DNA from 4 places in the Geodermatophilus sp. DSM 44513 genome. Region 2 is predicted to be linked to each of the others. Evidence: riboswitches for the same ligand, from Rfam matches in the RefSeq annotation. Region 2 holds a riboswitch; each other region holds the start of a gene.
What was found. A riboswitch is a leader RNA that binds a small molecule or an ion and turns the genes downstream of it on or off. The one in region 2 is predicted to bind cyclic di-AMP.

Region 1 (4,735 bases), 320 kb from region 2:
CCCGCGCGCGAGAGGCCGCCGGCCGGCGGGCGGCCGCCCGGACGGGTCGGGCGTGCCACCCTGGGGGTGTGCTGTGGGCGCACCTGGTCGCGGGAGTGCACGCGCTCGCCGTCGTCCTCATGGTCACGGGCGCGCTGGTCGCGCTGCGCCGGCCGCGGGTGCTGCTGCTGCACGCGCCGGTGTCCGCCGCGATCCTCGCGGTGCACCTGGCCGGCGCGCCCTGCCCGCTGACCGAGCTGGAGCTGGCGCTGCGCGAGCGGGCCGGTGCCGGGCCCTACACCGGCGGCTTCCTGGGCCACCACGTCGTCGGCCCGCTCGGCCTGGACGTGGCCGCCCCCGCCGTCCAGGCCGGCATCTACACCGTCGCGCTGGCGCCCAACCTGGTCGGCTACGGCCTGCTGGCCCTCCGTGCCGCCCGCGGCCGCTCCGCTCAGGGCAGCCGCCAGACCGTCGTCCGCCGGGGGCCGGGGCCCTCGGTCTCCGGGACGTCGTAGACCGCGACCGCCTCCAAGCGGTCGTGCGGGAGGTAGGGGCGGCCCGGGTCGCCGACGTACACCGCGCAGCCGCGGGCCCGCGCCCGGTCCAGGAACGGCAGCACCCGCTCGGTCATCTCCCGGTCGTAGCAGACGTCGCCGGCCAGGACGACGTCCGCGCCCACCGGGTCCCGGCCGAGGACGTCGCCGGTGACGCTGATCCCCGCCACGCCGTTGAGGCCGGCGTTGACGCCCACCGCGGTGCGGCTGAACGGGTCGACGTCGCTGGCCAGCACCGACCGGGCGCCGGCGAGGCGGGCGGCCAGCGCCACCAGCCCGCTGCCCGAGCCCAGGTCGAGGACGGCCCGACCGGCGACCGCCGCCGGGGTGTCCAGCACGTACCGGGCCAGCGCCTGGCCGCCGGGCCAGGCGGCGGCCCAGAACGGCGGCGCCTCCCCCGCGCCGCCGTCGGCGGCCTCCATGGCCTCCCACAGCGCGACGACGTCGTCGGCGACGTGCAGCCGCACCTCCGGCACCAGCGAGGGCCGGCGGACCTGGGTGTGCGCGCGCACGAAGCCGGACGGGACGGGGCGCACGGTCACGCCGGGCAGTCCACCACGCTCCGGCACCCGGACGCCGACCCGCCTGGGAGCATGCGGCCGTGCTGGTCGCCCGCTCCGTCGTCCTCTTCCTCGCCGCCGCCCTGCTGGAGATCGGCGGTGCCTGGCTGGTCTGGCAGGGCGTCCGGGAACACCGCGGCTGGCTGTGGATCGGCCTGGGCGTGGTGGCGCTCGGGGCCTACGGGTTCGTCGCCACCCTGCAGCCGGACGCCGCGTTCGGCCGGGTCCTGGCCGCCTACGGCGGGGTGTTCGTCGCCGGCAGCCTGGCCTGGGGCGTGGTGCTGGACGGCTACCGACCCGACCGCTTCGACGTCGCCGGCGCCCTGGTCTGCCTGGCCGGCGTGGCCCTGATCATGTACGCCCCGCGCGGCTGACGCGCTGGACCGGCCTGCTCAGTACCAGCCCTTGGCCTGCGAGTGCGACCAGGCGCCGCACGGGCTGCCGTAGCGGTTCTCGATGTAGACCAGGCCGGCGTCGATCTGTCGGTAGCCGTCCGACGTCTTGGCGATGCCGGTGCTCTTCCAGGTCGAGTCGAGGAACTGCGGGATGCCGTAGGCGGTGCTGGTGGGGTTCTGCGCATTGGGGTTCCAGCCGCTCTCCTTGCCCCACAGCTCCTCCAGGCAGGAGAACTGCTCGGCGCTGCCGACCTGCGCCAGCGCGTACTCCTTGAAGGAGCCCTTGGGCGCGGCGGACGAGGAGCTCTTCGGCGCGGCGGCGGGGGCGGCCGCGGCGGGGGTGGCCTCCTCACGCTCGGCGGCCTCGCGCTCCGCGGCGGCGGCCTCCTCACGGGCAGCGGCCTCGGCGGCGGCCTCGGCGGCAGCCCGCTCGGCGGCCTCCCGGGCGGCGGCCTCCGCGGCCGCCCTCTCCGCGGCGGCCTGCTCCGCGGCCAGGCGGTCCCGCTCGGCCTGCTCGGCCGCGGCTTGGACCTGCGCGGCCTGCGCCTCGGCGGCCGCGCGGTCGCTGCGGGAGGCGGCGAGGTCCTCCAGCGGGGCCAGCTCGGGGGGCGCCGGGGCGGTCAGCGGCCGCTGCGCGGCCTCGGCGGTGATGCCCAGCTGCTCGGCGACGCTCACCGAGGCGGTGACCGTCTCGGCCGGGCGCTCCGCCTCGGCCGCCGGCGGGCCGCCGAGCAGGGTGTGGACGACGACGGCGCCCGCGGCGGCGGTGGCCAGCAGGACGGCCGGGCGCCGGCCGGGCGGCCGCGAGCGGCGGCGGGCGGCACGGGTGGCGGGCTGGTCGGCCGGGACGGCCGGGAGGTGCTGGGTGTCCATCGGGGAGGGAGCTCCGGGGCGAGAGGGCGCGCGGGGGCCGCTCCTCCCGTCGGGGAGGGCGGCCGGGGGCGGCGGTGCACGGGGCCGCCGGCGGAGGTGTCTGCCGGCGAGCGCGGTCAGGTGCCGGTCAGCAGGCCGGGGAGGGGACGCGGGGTGCGTGCGGCCGGGTGCACCGGCGGACCGCGAGGGCCCGTGGGCGGGACATGCGGAGTGCTCCGTTCCTTCCGGATGCCGCCTACCGGGTCAGCTGACGGGTTCGGGCGGGAAGCAGCCCTACCGGCTCGCGCGGGGTGCGCGCGGGCGGGATTCACCCCAGACGTGCGGTGGGTCCCCGGCTCGCGTCCGCGGGACGGATGCGACTCGGCGGCGTCCGACCGGGCTCCCCCGACGGGGAGGACACGACCGACCGGACGGGAGCCACCGTAAGGGGCGTCACCCGACCGTGACAATCCCGCGGACCCCAGCCGTCCCGTGAGGAACCTCGCAGCGTCGGCCGCCCTGCGGGAGCTGCGGCGCGGCACCGGGACGTCCCGGGCCGGGGGCGCTCACAGGAACAGGCTCAGCACCAGGGCGATGAGGAAGCCGATGGTGCCCAGCAGGGTCTCCATCACCGTCCAGGTCTTGAGCGTCGTCTTCTCGTCCATCCGGAAGAACCGGCTGACCAGCCAGAACCCGGAGTCGTTGACGTGCGAGAGCACGGTCGCGCCACCGGCGATGGCGATGACGATGAGCGCGAGGTCGACCGAGGAGAGCCCCTCGGTCGCCTCCACGACCGGGGCCATGAGCCCGGCCGCGGTGGTCAGCGCCACCGTCGCCGACCCCTGGGCCACCCGCAGCAGCACCGAGATGACGAACGCCGCGACGATGACCGGCAGCCCGATGTCGCCGAGGACGTCGGCCAGCGCCGTCCCGATGCCGCTGGCCCGCAGCACGCCGCCGAACATGCCGCCGGCGCCGGTGATGAGGATGATCGCGCACACCGGGCCCAGGGCGCTGTTCACGATGGACTCGACCTGCCCGGCGCTCTCCCCCCGGCGCACGCCGAGGACGACCATCGCCACGAGCACGGTGACCAGCAGGGCGACCGGGGTGGCGCCGAGCAGCTGGCCGGTGCGCACCAGCAGCGAGGTCTCCTCCAGCGCGCCGGCGGTGGCCAGCGTGGTCAGCCCGGTGTTGAGGAAGATCAGCACGAGCGGCAGCAGCAGGATGCCGACGACGGTGCCGAAGCGGGGCGGGGCCGGGCGGGTGGCCGTGCCGGTCCGCCCTCCGGCGCCTGCGGCCACGCCCGGGGAGGTGCCCTCGACCGAGGGGTCGGGGGTGTCGTCCAGCGGCTTGGCCTCGCTCAGGATGTCCGGCACCGCGACGTCGTAGCGGCGGCCGGCCCACAGGCCGAACAGGTAGCCGCCGAGGTACCAGGTGGGCAGCCCGACGAGCAGCCCGAAGACCAGGACCAGGCCGATGTCGGCGCCGATCAGCTCGGCGGCGGCGACCGGGCCGGGGTGCGGGGGCACGAAGGCGTGCATGACGGCGAAGGCGCCGGCCACCGGGAGGCCGTAGGTCAGCAGCGAGCCACCGAGCCGGGCGGCGACGGTGAACAGGATCGGCAGGAACACCACGAGGCCGGCGTCGAAGAAGATCGGGAAGCCGAACAGCAGCGCGGCCACGCCGAGGGCCAGCGGCGCGCGCTGCTCGCCGAACCGGCCGATCAGGCTGTCGGCGAGCACCTGCGCCCCGCCGCTGTGCTCCAGCAGCCGGCCGAGCATCGCGCCGAGCCCGACCAGCAGCGCGACGCTGGCCAGTGTCGACCCGAAGCCGGAGGTCAGCGTGCTGACCACGTCCTCGAGCGGGATCCGGGTGGCCAGCGCCACCAGCAGGCTGACCAGCACCAGCGCCAGGAACGCGTGCAGCTTCAGCTTCATGATCAGGAACAGCAGGACGCCGACCGCGGCCGCCGCGATGAGCAGCAGCGGGCCGGCTCCCAGCGCCGGTTCGACCTCGGGCACGGCTTCCTCCAGGCGGGTCGGGGTCAGACGGGGGTGGTCGGACTGTCGTCCGCGGAGTCCAGGGCGGTGAGGACGCCGGTCAGCGCCTCGGTCGAGCGCTCCACCAGCGGTCGCAGCTCCCGGTAGACCGCGGCGTCGGCGGGGTCGGGCTCCACCGGGTCGTGCACCGCGACCAGCGCCGTCGCGGCGTCCAGGTCCGGCAGCGCCCCCAGCGCGTGCAGGCCGAGCAGGCAGGCGCCCAGGCCGGTGCCCTCCGGGGAGTCCGCGACCCGCACCGGCAGGTCGAGGGCGGCGGCCAGGGTGGCCACCCACAGCGGGGAGGCGACCGCACCGCCGGTGGCCCGCACCTCGCCCACCGGCAGGCCGGTGGC
Region 2 (4,735 bases):
GGCATGGGTGTCTTCGCCTGTGTGCTCGGCGGGGAGGACGGGCGCACGCTGCTGATGTGCTGTGCGCCGGACTTCCTGGAGCACCGCCGGGCGCCGGTGCGCGAGGCCGTCCTGGTGGCGACCGGGGTCGACGTCCCGCACGCCGGCCGCCCGTAGCACCGGGGGGCCCGCGCCGGACCGGCGCGGGCCCCGGTGTCAGACCCGCCCGGTGCCGCGGCCGCCGGGGGCGCCGCCGCCCTTCTTGTTCGTCAGGTTGGCGACGAGGTCCTTGATCTTGCGCTGGTTCTGCGGCTTGCGGGCCTGCTCGACCACCTTCTTGGCCAGACCCGCCTTGATCGCTCCGCTGAACAGTCCCATGGGGTGCCTCCTGTGCTCGTGGTGTCGGCTTCCCCTGAGGAGTGCCCGGGCGGCGACGGCCCAACCGGGACCGACCGTTGCGATCCGGTGTCGGCCACCGCCCGCCGCCTCACCCGGGGTGCAGCACCCGCACCGGGGCGCCGCGGAGGAAGGCGGCCACGTCCTCGACGGCCTCGCCGTAGAACACCGCGTAGGTGTCGCGGGTGACGTAGCCCAGGTGCGGGGTGAGCACGGTGCGCGGCGCGGTGCGCACCGGGGAGTCCGCCGGCAGGGGCTCGCGGTCGTAGACGTCGAGCCCGGCGCCGCCGATGCGGCCCTCGTGCAGGGCGGCGAGCAGGGCGGCCTCGTCGACGATCGGCCCGCGCGAGGTGTTGACCAGGAACGCGGTGGGCTTCATCCGGGCCAGCTCCTCGGCGCCGACCAGCCCGCGGGTGCGCGCGGAGAGCACCAGGTGCACGGTGACGACGTCGGCGGTGGCGAACAGCTCGTCCTTGGCCACGCGGCGGACCCCGGCCTCCGCGGCGCGCTCGGCGGTGAGGTTGGCGCTCCAGGCGACCACGTCCATCCCGAAGGCGGCGCCGATCCGCGCCACCCGGGTGCCCAGGCGGCCGAGGCCGACCACACCGAGGGTGGCACCGGCCAGGTCGGTGCCGACGGTGTGCTGCCAGCCGCCGGCCCGCACCCCGGCGTCCTCCGCGGCGACGTGCCGGGCGACGGCCAGGATGAGCGCCCAGGTCAGCTCGACGGTGCCGGTGGGGTGTGCCCCGGTGCCGCAGACGGTGACCCCGCAGTCGGCCGCCGCGGCCAGGTCGATGGCGCTGTTGCGCGGGCCGGTGGTGACCAGCAGCCGCAGTCGCGGCAGCCGCTGCAGCAGGCCGCGCGGGAAGGGGGTGCGCTCGCGCATGGCGATGACGACGTCGAAGCCGGCCAGCCGCTCGGCGACGGCGTCCTCGTCGTCGAGGTGGTCGGGGAAGCTGACGACGTCGGCGGCCTCCGGCAGCCGTGACCAGTCGGCGAACTCGGCGGCGGCGGACTGGAAGTCGTCGAGCACGGCGATGCGCAGCACGGTGCCCGAGCATGCCGAGCACCCCCGTCCGCGGTGCGGGCGGGGGTGTCCGTCAGGGCCTGCGCCGGGCGCTCAGCGCACCGGGCCGCGGCCGCCTCCCGGCTTCCTGTTCTGCTCGACCAGGCGGGTCACGAACGCCTTGATCTTGGCCTGGTTGTGCGGCTTGCTCGCCTCCTGGACGACCTTCGCCGCGATCCCCGACACCAGCAGTCTGCGCACCATCCCGGCCATGTCCTCGTCCTCTCGCCGTCCACCTGCGGACACCCTCGCGACACCTCTGCCCCGTGTCGGGAGGGCCCAACCACGACTCCGGACAGCAGCACACCGTCAGTCCGTGGTCACCTCGCGTTCGGACGCTCCGCCCCCGACCCAGTTTCCCGACACGCCGCTGACCTGGGGCTTCACCACGAGCCCCCATGGTCATCCACCGCGTCCTCGCAGGTCCGCACGGCGTGTCGCGGTCGACACCGGGAGTGCCCCCCGAGGGCCCCGTCCGCTTTGTCGGAGCGGGAACCCCCCACCTACCGTTCGCGCCGTCCGTCGGGCCGTTCGTCGCCTCCCTGGTGACACCCGCCGGACGCCGCCGAACCGTGGGCCGGTCGATGACCGGCGCGCGGACCGGGGACCCACCGCAGCACTGGGGTGAAGCGCGATCCGTCGCGCCGGGCGACTCCCCCGTCCGAACCCGTCAGCTAACCCGGTAGGCGGTCGTGGAGAACAGGAGACCCGTCGTCGATGACGACTGCCCGCACCACCCTCTCGCGCCGTTCGTTCCGCGGCTCCGTCCGCACCCTCGCCGTCACCGCCGTCGCTGGTGCCGGTCTCGTCCTCGCCCCCCTGCCGGCGTCGGCGAACAGCACCGCCCCCGCCGCAGCGGTCGTCACGGCGGCCCCCGTCGCGGCTCCCAACGGCGCCGCGCAGACCGCCGTCGACACCGCCCTCGCCCAGGTGGGGGACCCGTACACGTGGGGTGCCACCGGCCCCAACGCCTTCGACTGCTCGGGGCTGACCAGCTTCGCGTACAAGGCGGCCGGCGTCTCCATCCCGCGGGTGTCGCGGGACCAGGCGGTGTTCGGCACCGCGGTGGCGAAGTCCGACCTGCAGCCCGGTGACCTGGTGTTCTTCTACAGCCCGGTCTCGCACGTGGGCATGTACATCGGCAACGGCCAGATCGTGCACGCGCCGAGCTGGGGCTCCACCGTCAAGGTGGTGTCGCTGGACTCGATGCCGAGCTACTCCGGCGCCCGCCGGGTCGCCTGACCCGACGCCCGGACCGGTCCCGCCCGGCCACGACGTCGTGGCCGGGCGGGCCGGCGGGTCAGCCCGCGGCGCAGGGGTGCGGCAGGTGGTCGGCCGGTTGCAGCGAGAAGACCGACCCGGCGTCCTGCGGCCCCCGGCGCACCACGAGCAGGCCGTGCCGCACGTCGAGCAGGGCGCGACAGCCCGGGACGGCGGCCAGGGCCACCAGCCGGCCGGGGTCGTGGTTGCGGTAGCGCCACAGCTCCGCTCCCCGGCCGAGCACGACGACGTCGCCCACGGCACCCAGCACGACCACCGGCTCACCGGCACCGCCGCCCTGGTCCAGGTGCCGCCGCAGCCGGGTGGGGTGCACGGCGTGACCGGCGACGCGGACGGTGCACCGCTGCGGCCCGGCCGGGCGGTCGGTCACGGCGCCCTCCATGCGGTGGTGTCCCTCGGTCGGGCCCAGCAGAGCACCGGGACGGGCCGGCGGGGAGGGCGTGGGCTGCGGTCCTCCCCCCGTCGCGTGAGGTCCCCGCGGCGGTCAGCGGCGGCGGTAGAGCCGCGCCGGGCGGCCGACGGCGGGCTTCCGCGGCAGCTCCGAGGAGGGTTCGAGCAGCCGGACGGCGCGCAGCCGGAAGGCGTCCTCGGTCGAGGCGAAGTGGCCGGCCACCGCGTCGTGGACCACCCACAGCTCGTGCAGGGTGAAGGAGTCGGGCAGCAGCCGGCCAGGGTCGGCGCGCTCGGCGTACTCCGCGCGCCCCTGGGCGACGGCCGCCGCGACGACCTCCGGGTGGTCGAAGGGCATCGGCCCGACCTCGCCGACCGGCACCAGCCGCAGCCCCCCGCCGGCGGCCGCCACCACCGGTGCGAGCCGGGCGTGCGGCAGCCACACCGCGTGCGCGACCGACAGCACCCGGCCGCGGGTGTCGCGGTCGACCGCGTCGAAGACCCGTAGCTGCCGCGGCACCACGTCGTCCCCGAGACCGGCCTCCTCCCGCAGCGACCGCGCCACCGACTCGGCGAGCAGCTCGCCCCCGTGCAGGAAGGTGCCGGGCAGTGACCACTGGCCCCGCTTGTGCCCGCCCGCGCGCCGGACCTGCAGGACGGCGAGCTCCCCGCGGTCGTCACCCCGCCCGGTGCGCTCCGGGGGCAGCACGGTGAGGACGGCGGTGTCGACCGCCACCGAGGGCTGGGGGTGGTCCAGCAGCGTCCGCTTCCGCTTCTTGGCCATGCCGCCAGGCTAGCGCTCAGAACCGAGGACACCTCGGTAACCGGTGGTATTCTCAAGCCGACGTCGAGAACACCGGAGGCGGCCGTGGCACCGCGCATCCACCGCTCCTCCCGCGCCGCCGGCGCGCTGGTCGGCTCGGCCGTCGGCGACGCCCTCGGCGCGCCGTTCGAGTTCGGCCCGCCCGGCGCCTTCTCCGCCCGCTTCCCACGACCGGCCCGCGGGTCGCGCACCGAGATGTGCGGCGGCGGGTCGTCGGGCCGGGCACCCGGCGAGTTCACCGACGACACCCAGATGGCGCTGCTCGTCGCGACCTCCCTCCTGGAGCGCGGCGGCCTGGACGAGGCCGACCTGTTCGACCGGTTCCGCACCTGGGCGGCCGCCGGCCCGCCGGACATCGGGAACCAGACCAGCGCCGTCCTCGGCTCGGGCCGGTCCTGGGACGTCGCGGCTGCCGAGCACGTCGCCCGCTCGGGGCACGCGGCCGGCAACGGCTCGCTGATGCGGACCACGCCGGCGGCCATCCGCTTCGCCCGCGAGGGCCGCGACGCCACGATGGACGCCGCCCGCCGGATCTCCGCGCTCACCCACGGCGAGCCGTCGGCCGGCGAGGGCTGCGCGGTGTTCCACGAGCTGGTGCGGGTGGCGCTGGACGGTGGTGACCCGCTCGCGGCGGTCCCCGCGGCGCTGGACGCCGTCGCCCCGGAGCACCGGGACCGGTGGGCGGCCGTGCTGGCCCCGGACTGGGCGCCGTCGATGGCCACGGAGCCCAACGGCGCCGTGTGGCCGACGCTGGGCCAGGCGGTGTGGGCGCTGCGGCAGGGCGGCGGCGTCGAGGCCGT
Region 3 (4,735 bases), 510 kb from region 2:
ATCGGCGTCCTCGGCGCACCGGCCCAGGCCGCCGTCACCCACGACTGGACCGGTGTGGCCCAGTGCGAGTCCGGCGGCGACTGGGACATCAACACCGGCAACGGCTACTACGGCGGACTGCAGTTCAGCCCGTCCACCTGGGCGGCCTTCGGGGGGACGGCGTTCGCCCCGCGCGCGGACCTGGCCACCCCCGCCCAGCAGATCGAGATCGCCGAGAAGGTCCTCGTCGGCCAGGGCATCGGCGCGTGGCCGACCTGCGGGAAGCGGCTGACCGACGGCACCACCCCGGCCGCCGCCACCGGGGCCGCCGCCGCCGGGGCCGCCGCCGCCGGGGCTGCCGCCGCCGGGGCTGCCGCCGCCGGGGCTGCCGCCGCCGGGGCGCCGGCCCCCGATTCCGTGGCCACCGACGAGGCCCCGGCCGCCACCACCGAGGGTGCCGACGCCGCCGACCACACCGTCGCGCGCGGCGACACCCTGGCGGGCATCGCCGCCGCCCACGGCCAGTCGTGGCGGGAGCTCTACCAGCGCAACGCGGCGGTCATCGGCGCCGACCCCGACCGCATCCGCCCGGGCCAGGTGCTGCGCACCGCCGGGTCCGCCGACGCGGCGGACACCGGTGGGCGGCACGCCTCCGGTGGCCGGCACGCCGCCGGCGGCTGGCGCGACGCCGGGACCGGCACCGGCCAGTGGCGCAGCACCGGGACGTCCGCCGTGGCCCCTGCCGCGGCCACCACCTCGACCGCTGCCACCGCCGTGACCCCGGCGGTCGGGGCGGCGCCGGCCCCGGTCGTCCAGGCGGCCGCCCCCGCGGTGCAGGCGGCGCCGACCCCGGCCGCCACCCCGGCCGCCACCCCGGCCGCCACGGCCACCGCGATCATCACCAACAGCGCCGGCCCGGTCCGGCCGCAGGTGCAGGCCGCCGCCGACCGGGTGGTCAGCGAGGTGCGCGGGGCCAGCCTGATCACCATCGGCGGCACGCGGGCCAGCGCGACCGACCCGAACGGCCACCCGGCCGGGCTGGCCCTGGACTACATGGTCGGCTCCGACGCCGCCCTCGGGGACGCGATCGTCGCCTTCCACCTCGAGCACTGGGAGGAGCTCGGCGTGGACTACGTCATCTGGCAGCAGCGGATCCTGACCTCGCCGACCGGTGCCTGGAAGGCGATGGCCGACCGCGGCAGCGCGACGGCCAACCACATGGACCACCCGCACGTGAACTACCGGGGCTGACCTCCCCGGCCCGGGGTGTGGTCAGAGCAGCCGGTCGAGGTCGTCGGGGCCCGGGCCGGTGCCGCCGGAGTCCGGCAGTGGCGAGGTCTCGGGCAGGTCCTCCCCGGGCGGCTCGGGCTCGACCGGCCCCTCGGCGTACAGGGTGTCCGGGTCCCGCGGGTCCATCTCGGTCATGGGTGGGGGGTGCCCGCCGCGGGCCCCGGGAACCGCCGGCCACGGCACCGGCCGGACCGCACGGACACCGGTTGCGGGACCGACCGGTCCGCCGCATGCTCTCCCCGGGCGGGGCCCTGGGAGGGACCCGGGTGCAGCCCCGCCCGCCAACTCCCGTCGCCCGCGCCGCCCGCCGTCCCCGGCGGTGCCGCGACGTGTCCTGCACCACGGTCGGCCCGCGGCCGATTGTCACGGCCGGGTCACGGCCCTATGGTGTCCGCGTCCGGTCGGTCGTCACCTCTGCACCACGCAGGCCCGAGCGGACGCCGCCGAGTCGCCCACCGGGCGAGCCGGGGACCCACCGCAGCACTGGGGTGAATCCGCTCCTGGACGCACGTCCGGGAGCCGTAGGGCCACTTCCCGCCCGAACCCGTCAGCTAACCCGGTAGGCGGCCACCGGAAGAACGGAGAGCCGCCGGATGGCGTGCCGCTGCCCTGCTCCACCCCGCCGGCCGCGCTCCCGGGTGCCCGCCCGCACCTGACCCCCGCCCGACCGCACGCCGCCGTCCGCGCCCCGGCGTCCCGCCGCCCCGGGTCCGAGCACCCCCGCTCGACCGGCACCGAGCCGTCTCCCCCCGGTGGTCCCCGGCGTCCCCGCACGGCCGCGGTCGGCCCTGCCCGCACCCCCTCCGCGGCGCCCGTGCGCCCGCACGGTCCCGCCGCGCCCCGACCCCGGAGAACCCGCACCCCCATGGACCGACCCACCCCGTCCCGAGGCCGCGCTGCCCGCCGCCTCCGCCTGCCCGCTCCCGTCCGCCGTCCGGCCGTCTACCTGGGGGTGGCCACGGCCGGCGCCGTCCTGGTCGGCGTCGTCGTCGGTGCCGAGCCGGCCGCCCAGGCCGAGGCCGTCCGGCCCGCCCCGGCGGAGACGGTCAGCGTCGCCCGGGCGCTGGGGCTGACCGGTGCTCCCGCACCCGTCGACGCGGTGCAGGAGCTGCAGCCGCTGCAGGACCTGGCCGCCAGCCGCAGCAGCCGCGAGGCCGCCCAGACCGCCGCCCAGCAGGCCCAGGCCGCCGCCGACCAGGCCGAGCTGGCCCGGCGGGAGGCCGAGGCCCGCGCGGCCGCCGAGGCCGTGGCTGCCGCGGAGGCCGCCGCCCGCGCCGCCGCCGAGGCCGCTGCCGCCGAGGCCGCCGCCGCGGAGGCCGCTGCCGCCGAGGCCGCCGCGCCGAGCCGGGCGGCGACGCCGTCCGCGGCGACGACGGCCCCGGCGGCACCGGCCGCGGCCGGTGCGGTCGCGAGGATCACCAACAACGCCGGGCCGGTGAAGCCCGTCGTCCAGGCGGCGGCGAACGCGGTCGTCAGCAACGTGCCCGGCGCCGCCGGGATCACCCTGGGCGGCACCCGGGCCAGCGCCGCCGACCCGGGCGGGCACCCCTCGGGCCTGGCGCTGGACTACATGGTCGGCTCGAACTCCGCCCTCGGGGACGCGATCGTGGCCTACCACGTCGCGCACTGGGAGGAGCTCGGCGTGGACTACCTCATCTGGGAGCAGCGGATGCTGTCCTCGCCGTCCGGCTCCTGGAAGGCGATGGCCGACCGTGGCAGCGCCACCGCCAACCACATGGACCACCCGCACGTGAACTACCGGGGCTGAGCCGCCCGGTCCCCGGCCGGCCTGGTTATCGCGGGTCCGGCCGGGGCAGGAGGGCACCGTGCCGAGCAGCCGTCCCGTCCCGCCGACCCTCGTCGACGCCAACCGGCTGTGGGTCGACTCCCGTGTCCGCGCGCTGGTGCAGCGCCGCGTCGAGGCGCCCGTCCTGCTCCGGCTGGGCGGGCCTGTCCCCGGGGGTCGGGTGCTGGAGCTGGGCACCGGGCGCCGCGGCACCGGCCTGCGCCTGGCGCTGGAGGTCTTCGGCGCCGCGCACGCCGACGGCGTGGAGCGGTACCCGGCCAGTGTCGCGGCCTGCCGGGCGGCGGTGCGCGACCTGGGCGCGCGGGTCGACGTGCGGGAGGGCGACGCCACCGCGCTGACCCTGCCGACGGCGTCCTACGACGCGGTGTTCGCCCACCACGTGCTGCACCACACCCCGGCCTGGCGCGACGTCGTCCGGGAGGCCGCCCGGCTGCTGCGCCCGGGCGGGCGGTTCTACTCGTGCGAGATGACGGCCCGCTTCGTGGACAGCCGGCCGCTGCGGGCGGTGTCCCACCACCCCGCCGACGGCGACCGGCCGACCCCGGACGGCCTCGCGGACGCCTGCCGGGCCGCCGGGCTGGGCGTCACCGGCCAGGAGACCCGGCTGGCCGGCTGCTGGACGGCGCTGGTCGCGACCCGGCCGTGAGCGCCGGCTCCCCGCCGGCCGCGACCGTCCGCACCGCGCTGGGGCTGCTGCGCCGGCACGCCGGCCCGGCCTACCTGGCCGCGCTGGCCGCCACGCTGGTCAACACCGTGCCCGACGTGGCCCGCCAGGTGCTGGTGCTGGACGACCCGCGGCTGGGCGCCGCGCTCGCCGTCGACGCCGTGGGGTTCGCGACCGGCCTGGTCGCCCAGCTGTGGGTGACCGGCGTCGTGGCCGCGCTGGCCGCCGGCGGGGGAGCGTCCTGGTCCGGCGCGCTGCGGCGCGGCACCGCCCTGGCGGTGCGGGCGCTGCGCGCGGCACCGGCCGCGGTGGCCGTGGGCGTGGTGCTCGGCGGGACGGTGTCCGCGCTGCTGACCCTGCCCGCCTCGGTGGCCGCCCTCGGCCCGGACGGGGTGCTCGGGCCGCTGGGCTCGCCGGGTGCCGGCGCCTTCACCGTCGCGACCGTCAGCGACGTGGTGGCCAGCGTCGTCACCCTGCCGTTCCTGGCATCGGTGCTGGTCGTCGCGGGCGGCGACCGGTTCACGGCGCGCCCCGGCGGGCAGTGACCGGCCATGACCAGCGAGTGGGACGTCACCCGCAAGACCGTCGGGACGCTGTCGATCTGGGTCGGGACCGCGGCGCTGTGCGCCCCGCGGGCGCTGCCCCGGCTGCTCGGGGCCGCGGAGGAGGGGACGCGGACCGACGTCCTGCTGCCGCTGCTGGTGCGCCTGACCGCGGCGCGCAACATCGCCATGGGCGCGGCGCTGCTGGTCACCCCGGCGCCCCAGGCCCGCCGCACCACCGAGGTGACGCTGCTGCTCACCGCGCTGGACGCCGCGGCGGTGCTCCTGGCCCGCCGCGGCCGCGAGGTGGCGCCACGCAGCGCGGTCACCTCGCTCGTGGTGCTCGGCACCGCCGCGGCCGGCGCCGTCCGCTGGCACCGCCGTTGAGGACCGGTCCGGTCAGTCGGCCGGCCGGTCGGCCAGGTCGGCGAAGGTGGTGCGCAGCTCGCGCTT
Region 4 (4,735 bases), 1.3 Mb from region 2:
GCTGCGAGCACCTCGGAGGTGCGCAGCAGCAGCACCTGCCGGTCCTGCGCCTCCCACTGGTTGGCCGAGGCCATCGCGCACAGCAGCGTGTAGGTGGCCATGACCAGCGCGACGAAGACGGCCGAGGAGCCCAGCCCGCCGCTGACGCACAGCAGGTAGCCGCCGGTCGTGACCGCGCCCATCAGGACGACCCCGGACGGCGGGTAGGCCACGGCCATGAAGGCCAGGAGGAGGAACAGCAGCACCGACAGCGGGCTGGACGCACCGCCGTCCACGCGGGTGGCGACGGTGACCAGCACTGTGTCCGCGAGGCTCCACAGGTAGAACAGCAGGCTGCCGCGGGGACCGCGCACCATCGCGGCCAGCGGCAGCAGGAGCAGCAGGGGTGCGGCGAGGGCGGCGACCACGGCCAGCGCCATGAGCGTGGCGGTGCGCGTGGGGGTGCCCGGCGTCATCAGCACGTACCCGGCCACGGCGAGGGCGGTCACCTCGGTGAGCGCCACGCCGAGCCGCACGTGGCGCACCCAGTAGGCGGCCCGGTCCTCGTCGGTGGCCAGCTGGCGGTAGAGGACCGCGCGGACCGCCGCCCGGGGCCGGCGCAGGTCGCCGCGGCGTCTACCGCCGCCGTCGCCGTCCGGCCCCTCGTCCACGGACGGAGCATCGGCCCGACGGGGTGCCGGCTTGACCGGCCTCACCCGCCCGGGGTGGCCTCCGGCGGAGCCGGCCGCCGGGTGCCGGCGCAGCCGATCAGCGGCTCAGCAGGCCCCGCCGAGGGTGATGCCGCGCGCCTGCAGCCAGGGCATCGGGTCCACCCGGCTGGCGTAGAGGCCGCCGCGGTGCACCTCGAAGTGCAGGTGCGGGCCGGTGGACTGGCCCTTGTTGCCGACGTCGGCGATGTGCTCGCCGGCCGAGACGACCTGCCCGGCGCTGACGAAGTACTGGTCGACGTGCCCGTAGAGGGTGATCTGCCCGTCGCCGTGCTGGACGTAGACGGCCTGGCCGAAGCCGCTGGCCGCGCCGGCCTGCAGCACCACGCCGTCCTCGGGCACGTGGATGGGCGTGCCGATGGGGGCGGCGATGTCCACACCCTGGTGCATCGTCCCCCAGCGCGGGCCGTAGCAGGAGGTGACCCGGCCGGCGGTCGGCATGCCGGAGGAGGCGCCCGACGTGACGGCGAGGGTCTGCTGCCGCTGGGCCTGCTGGGCGCCCCACGCGGCAGCGGCGTCGGCGGCACCCTGCGCGGCGAGCAGCCGCTCGCCGGCCGCGCGCAGCTCCTCCTCCAGGCGGGCCTTCTCCGCCGCGCGGGCGTCGTAGTCGGCCTGGGCCCGGGCGAGGTGGGCGTTGGCGGCCTGCTCGGCCTCGGCCGCGGTGCGGGCCAGCTCGTCCAGGGCGGCGACGGCGGCCTGCGCGGCCCGGTCGGCCTGCTCGAGGCGGGCCGCGACGGTGAGGAACTCCTGCAGGCGGGCGGCCCGGTGGTCGCCGATGACCTCCATGGTGGCGGCCTGCTGCAGCAGCTCGGTCGGGCTGTGCGCGTCGAGCAGCATCTGCAGGTCGCCGTAGCGGTCCTCGGCGCCCATGTAGGCCTCGCGGCCGAGGTCGGCGATGTCCTCCTCGGCGGCCGCGACGTCAGCCTGCGCGACCGCGAGCTCCGCGGCGGTCCGCTCGGCCTCGGCCTGGCCGGCGGCGAGCTGGGCCCGGGCGACGAGCGCGGCGTCGGCGGCCGCCTCGGCCTCCACGGTCATCCGCTGCAGCTGCTCCTCGGCGGCCCGCACCTGCTCCTCGATCTCGGCGACCTGCTCGGCGAGGGCGGCCTGCTCCTCGGCGGGGGCGGGGGCGGCGCCGGCGACGACGGGGGTGGCGGCCAGCAGGCCGGCCACCGCCGCGGCGACGACGGCGGCCCGGCGCGGTGCGCGCAGGGGGCTGCGGGGTGACGTGGCGCAGCGGACCACGGTGTGCAGGCGGTGCAGGGTCGCCAAGGCGACGGGTCTCCTCATCCTCGCGACCGCCTACCGAGTTAGCTGACGGGTTCGGGCCGGACGGCGCCCTACCTCCCTGCACTCCCTCAGCGCAGGCAGGACTCACCCCAGAGGTTCGGTGGGTCCCCGGTCCGCCTCGGCCCCGGAGGGCGTCGGCGGTTCGGCGGTGGCCGTGCCGAGGCCCTCGGTTCCCGAGGAGCTGAGCCCGGCAGGGCCGTCGGGAAACGTACACGGGCCCTGGCCGGCAGGTCACGGTCGGGTAACGAGATCGGGGCGCCTGCTTGCCGTCGACCCCCGCCACCGACACGCGGTGTCAGCAACCGTGTGCACTGTGGTGACCACCGGGACAGGCGGGGCGCCCGTGCAGCGCCAAATTCCCAGCTGATGGCCGGTCACGCCCGACCATCGGTGTGATCCCGCACACGGCAGCCACCCAGCAGGGGGACCTGGGGATGCCGGACGGCGTCGTCCACAGGGGGTGTCGGGCCGTCTGGCAGGCTGGTACACGCGGGGCGGTAGCTCAGCCGGTCAGAGCACGGGACTCATAATCCCTGGGTCGTGGGTTCGAGCCCCACCCGCCCCACCGGTAAACATCGAGGTCAGCGGCTTGTGGCATCCTCGTCGATCTTGGCGGGGGGCCCCGTGCCCACACGGTGCCCACACTACGCACCGTGACGTCTCGTGACAGACGCCTGGTGGGCGGCGTCCATGCGTTCCGCGAGGGCGCCCAGGTCGTCGTCGAAGAGCCCGGAGTAGACGTCGAGGGTCATCGCCGCGGAGGCGTGGCCGAGCATCCGCTGGACCGCCTTGACGTTCGCGCCACTGGCCACCAGCAGGCTTGCGGTGGCGCGGGTTGCACACCGTCGGCATGCGTGACTTCCTGGCCGCGATCAACGGCATCGGGCACGCCGCGGTCGCCTGCGACCCGCAATTCGGCGCCGCGCTCGTTGACCTGCAGGTGCAGATGCCGGTGGGGATCGCCGGCGCGGGAGGTGTAATGCCGCACCGTGACGGCCTCAGCTGGGAGCAGGCGCGTTCTTCTCGGCTACCGGTGCTGATGACGTTCAGCTGGGCGATGCACCGGCTTCCGTCAGTCGGTCCTTTGCGACACGGTGGCGTGGACGTTGGGCGGCTGCCGGACGACGAGGCTGCGACCGTCGGGCAGGGTGTCCCGGTTGTCCTCCCCGTGCGGGAAGGCTCACCGGGCGGGTCTTGTGGGACGGCGGCCTCCTGGCCTACGTCCTGACCTGTCTCAACACCGGTGAGGGTTCGGCTTACGGGGCGGGGCTGCGGGTTGCCGGCGGCTCGACCGCGAGGCAAGCGACCCATAGCGGCCCATGCAAGGACAGTCCCCGGATGGGTCAGGCAGAGCTGTTAGATGGCCGCTGAGTTAGTCGGGTCGGCCGCTCTTGCGCCAGAGGAGGACCACGCCAGCCACCCCGAGGGTGATCGCGACGCCAGAGCATGCGATGACGATGAGCCCGAGGGCCACACGCCCTTCCTCGAACGTGGGGACTCCAAGGCCGAGCATGACGACGAAGCCGACCAGCACCGACAGCGCACAGGCGGCGTAGCCGATCCGGGTCACCACGGCAGGCACTCTCTGTGATCACCCCCCGGAGCGACAACCTCGTTCATCCATGTCAGCGACCTGTGCGCGGCACGCCCTGAGCGGCCCACTTAGGCACACGTGCGGTGCGCTCCGTCGACCGGGTGAGGGGACCGCTGTTGAGCTACGTGGGCAAACTCGGCCGAAATAGCCTCGGGGACACGAAGCGGCCAGCGTGGTGTACCCCCCATGCGGTGGGCCTTGGTTGCTGCAGCCGTCATCCTCGGATTGTTCACGGCTATCGCGCGCAACTGGGCCGTGACGGCCGTCTGCGTCTTCATCGTGGCTGGTCAATCATCGACCTCGTCCACGAGCGACGTAGGGATGCGAACTGGACCCGCCTGTGAAGCCGCCTTCAGAAACGGGTCCGAAGTATCGCTCCACCGTCATCGCACAGGGATCCAGCTCCAATAAGGATCGGGCCGGACGCCTGTCAATGCGAGCGATGCTCACTGAGGGTAGTGCGTTGTGGGCATGGCCACCAGCGGAGACCTGTCATGCGGATGGGTATGACCAACGTAGATGCGCTCGTGTCTGGGGTGCGCTCGCCCATACTGGCCGGACAGCCACCGACCGTGGCCTTGAACTAGTGGATGGGACATCGTCACGTGGACACGGCTCGGCGATGGGGCATCGGCCTGACCGCGGTAGCGGTCCTGCTGTGGCTGGTCTTCGTGATTGCCGTGGTCACCACTGCGCCTGAGGACGGTGCCAACATCGGGGCTGGCTTGCTGTTCCTCCTCGCAATTCCCTGCACCGTCGCGGGGGCCACGCTGCTCATCACTACCCGGCGAGGCGGACACCTGCCCGTGTCAGGGCAACAGGATCCGGCGTTGTCGCCAGCAGGTGCGATGGCTGTGCCGGCGACCAGCGCGGGCACCTGGTCCAATCAGGCTGCCCTGTGGGCACTCGTGGTCGGGATCGTCGGCGTGGTCCTCGTCCTCACGCCGATCGGTGCCACGGAGGTCGCGTACTGGACCGGCGTCGCCGCGGCAGTGGTCATCTGCTTGGTGGCCGTCGTACTGGGCTGGTTGGGCCTGCGTCGCGCTCGAGCTCGTGGTGGGGTCAGATGGCACCTCGCACTCGCCGGTGTCGTCCTTGGTGCCACCGGACTGGGCTGGAACTTGTTCCGGATCCCTGAGCTCATCCT

Region 1: another riboswitch for cyclic di-AMP. It lies ahead of RTG05_RS12475 (aggregation-promoting factor C-terminal-like domain-containing protein); the one in region 2 lies ahead of RTG05_RS14035 (C40 family peptidase).
Region 3: another riboswitch for cyclic di-AMP. It lies ahead of RTG05_RS11540 (VldE C-terminal domain-containing protein); the one in region 2 lies ahead of RTG05_RS14035 (C40 family peptidase).
Region 4: another riboswitch for cyclic di-AMP. It lies ahead of RTG05_RS07810 (M23 family metallopeptidase); the one in region 2 lies ahead of RTG05_RS14035 (C40 family peptidase).

The regions. Positions count from the first base shown of each region.
Region 1 is NZ_CP135963.1:2,576,359-2,581,093, forward strand. It holds gene RTG05_RS12460 (DUF2784 domain-containing protein) at 69-494, shown strand; gene RTG05_RS12465 (class I SAM-dependent methyltransferase) at 431-1,075, opposite strand; gene RTG05_RS12470 (YnfA family protein) at 1,135-1,467, shown strand; gene RTG05_RS12475 (aggregation-promoting factor C-terminal-like domain-containing protein) at 1,486-2,361, opposite strand; cyclic di-AMP (ydaO/yuaA leader) riboswitch at 2,578-2,737, opposite strand; gene RTG05_RS12480 (GntP family permease) at 2,907-4,364, opposite strand; gene RTG05_RS12485 (gluconokinase) at 4,388-4,735, opposite strand, start outside.
Region 2 is NZ_CP135963.1:2,901,197-2,905,931, forward strand. It holds gene RTG05_RS14015 (SMP-30/gluconolactonase/LRE family protein) at 1-156, shown strand, start outside; gene RTG05_RS14020 (hypothetical protein) at 196-357, opposite strand; gene RTG05_RS14025 (D-2-hydroxyacid dehydrogenase family protein) at 467-1,423, opposite strand; gene RTG05_RS14030 (hypothetical protein) at 1,496-1,687, opposite strand; cyclic di-AMP (ydaO/yuaA leader) riboswitch at 1,995-2,146, shown strand; gene RTG05_RS14035 (C40 family peptidase) at 2,159-2,683, shown strand; gene RTG05_RS14040 (hypothetical protein) at 2,742-3,092, opposite strand; gene RTG05_RS14045 (NUDIX domain-containing protein) at 3,207-3,896, opposite strand; gene RTG05_RS14050 (ADP-ribosylglycohydrolase family protein) at 3,981-4,735, shown strand, end outside.
Region 3 is NZ_CP135963.1:2,390,405-2,395,139, reverse strand. It holds gene RTG05_RS11550 (LysM peptidoglycan-binding domain-containing protein) at 1-1,230, shown strand, start outside; gene RTG05_RS11545 (hypothetical protein) at 1,252-1,404, opposite strand; cyclic di-AMP (ydaO/yuaA leader) riboswitch at 1,701-1,851, shown strand; gene RTG05_RS11540 (VldE C-terminal domain-containing protein) at 2,135-3,037, shown strand; gene RTG05_RS11535 (class I SAM-dependent methyltransferase) at 3,096-3,722, shown strand; gene RTG05_RS11530 (hypothetical protein) at 3,719-4,285, shown strand; gene RTG05_RS11525 (hypothetical protein) at 4,292-4,669, shown strand; gene RTG05_RS11520 (acyl-CoA synthetase) at 4,682-4,735, opposite strand, start outside.
Region 4 is NZ_CP135963.1:1,603,319-1,608,053, reverse strand. It holds gene RTG05_RS07815 (GGDEF domain-containing protein) at 1-650, opposite strand, end outside; gene RTG05_RS07810 (M23 family metallopeptidase) at 756-1,976, opposite strand; cyclic di-AMP (ydaO/yuaA leader) riboswitch at 1,991-2,152, opposite strand; tRNA gene RTG05_RS07805 (tRNA-Ile) at 2,486-2,559, shown strand; gene RTG05_RS07800 (hypothetical protein) at 2,639-2,806, opposite strand; partial or broken gene RTG05_RS22350 (relaxase domain-containing protein) at 2,917-2,994, opposite strand; gene RTG05_RS07790 (hypothetical protein) at 3,367-3,567, opposite strand; gene RTG05_RS07785 (hypothetical protein) at 4,194-4,735, shown strand, end outside.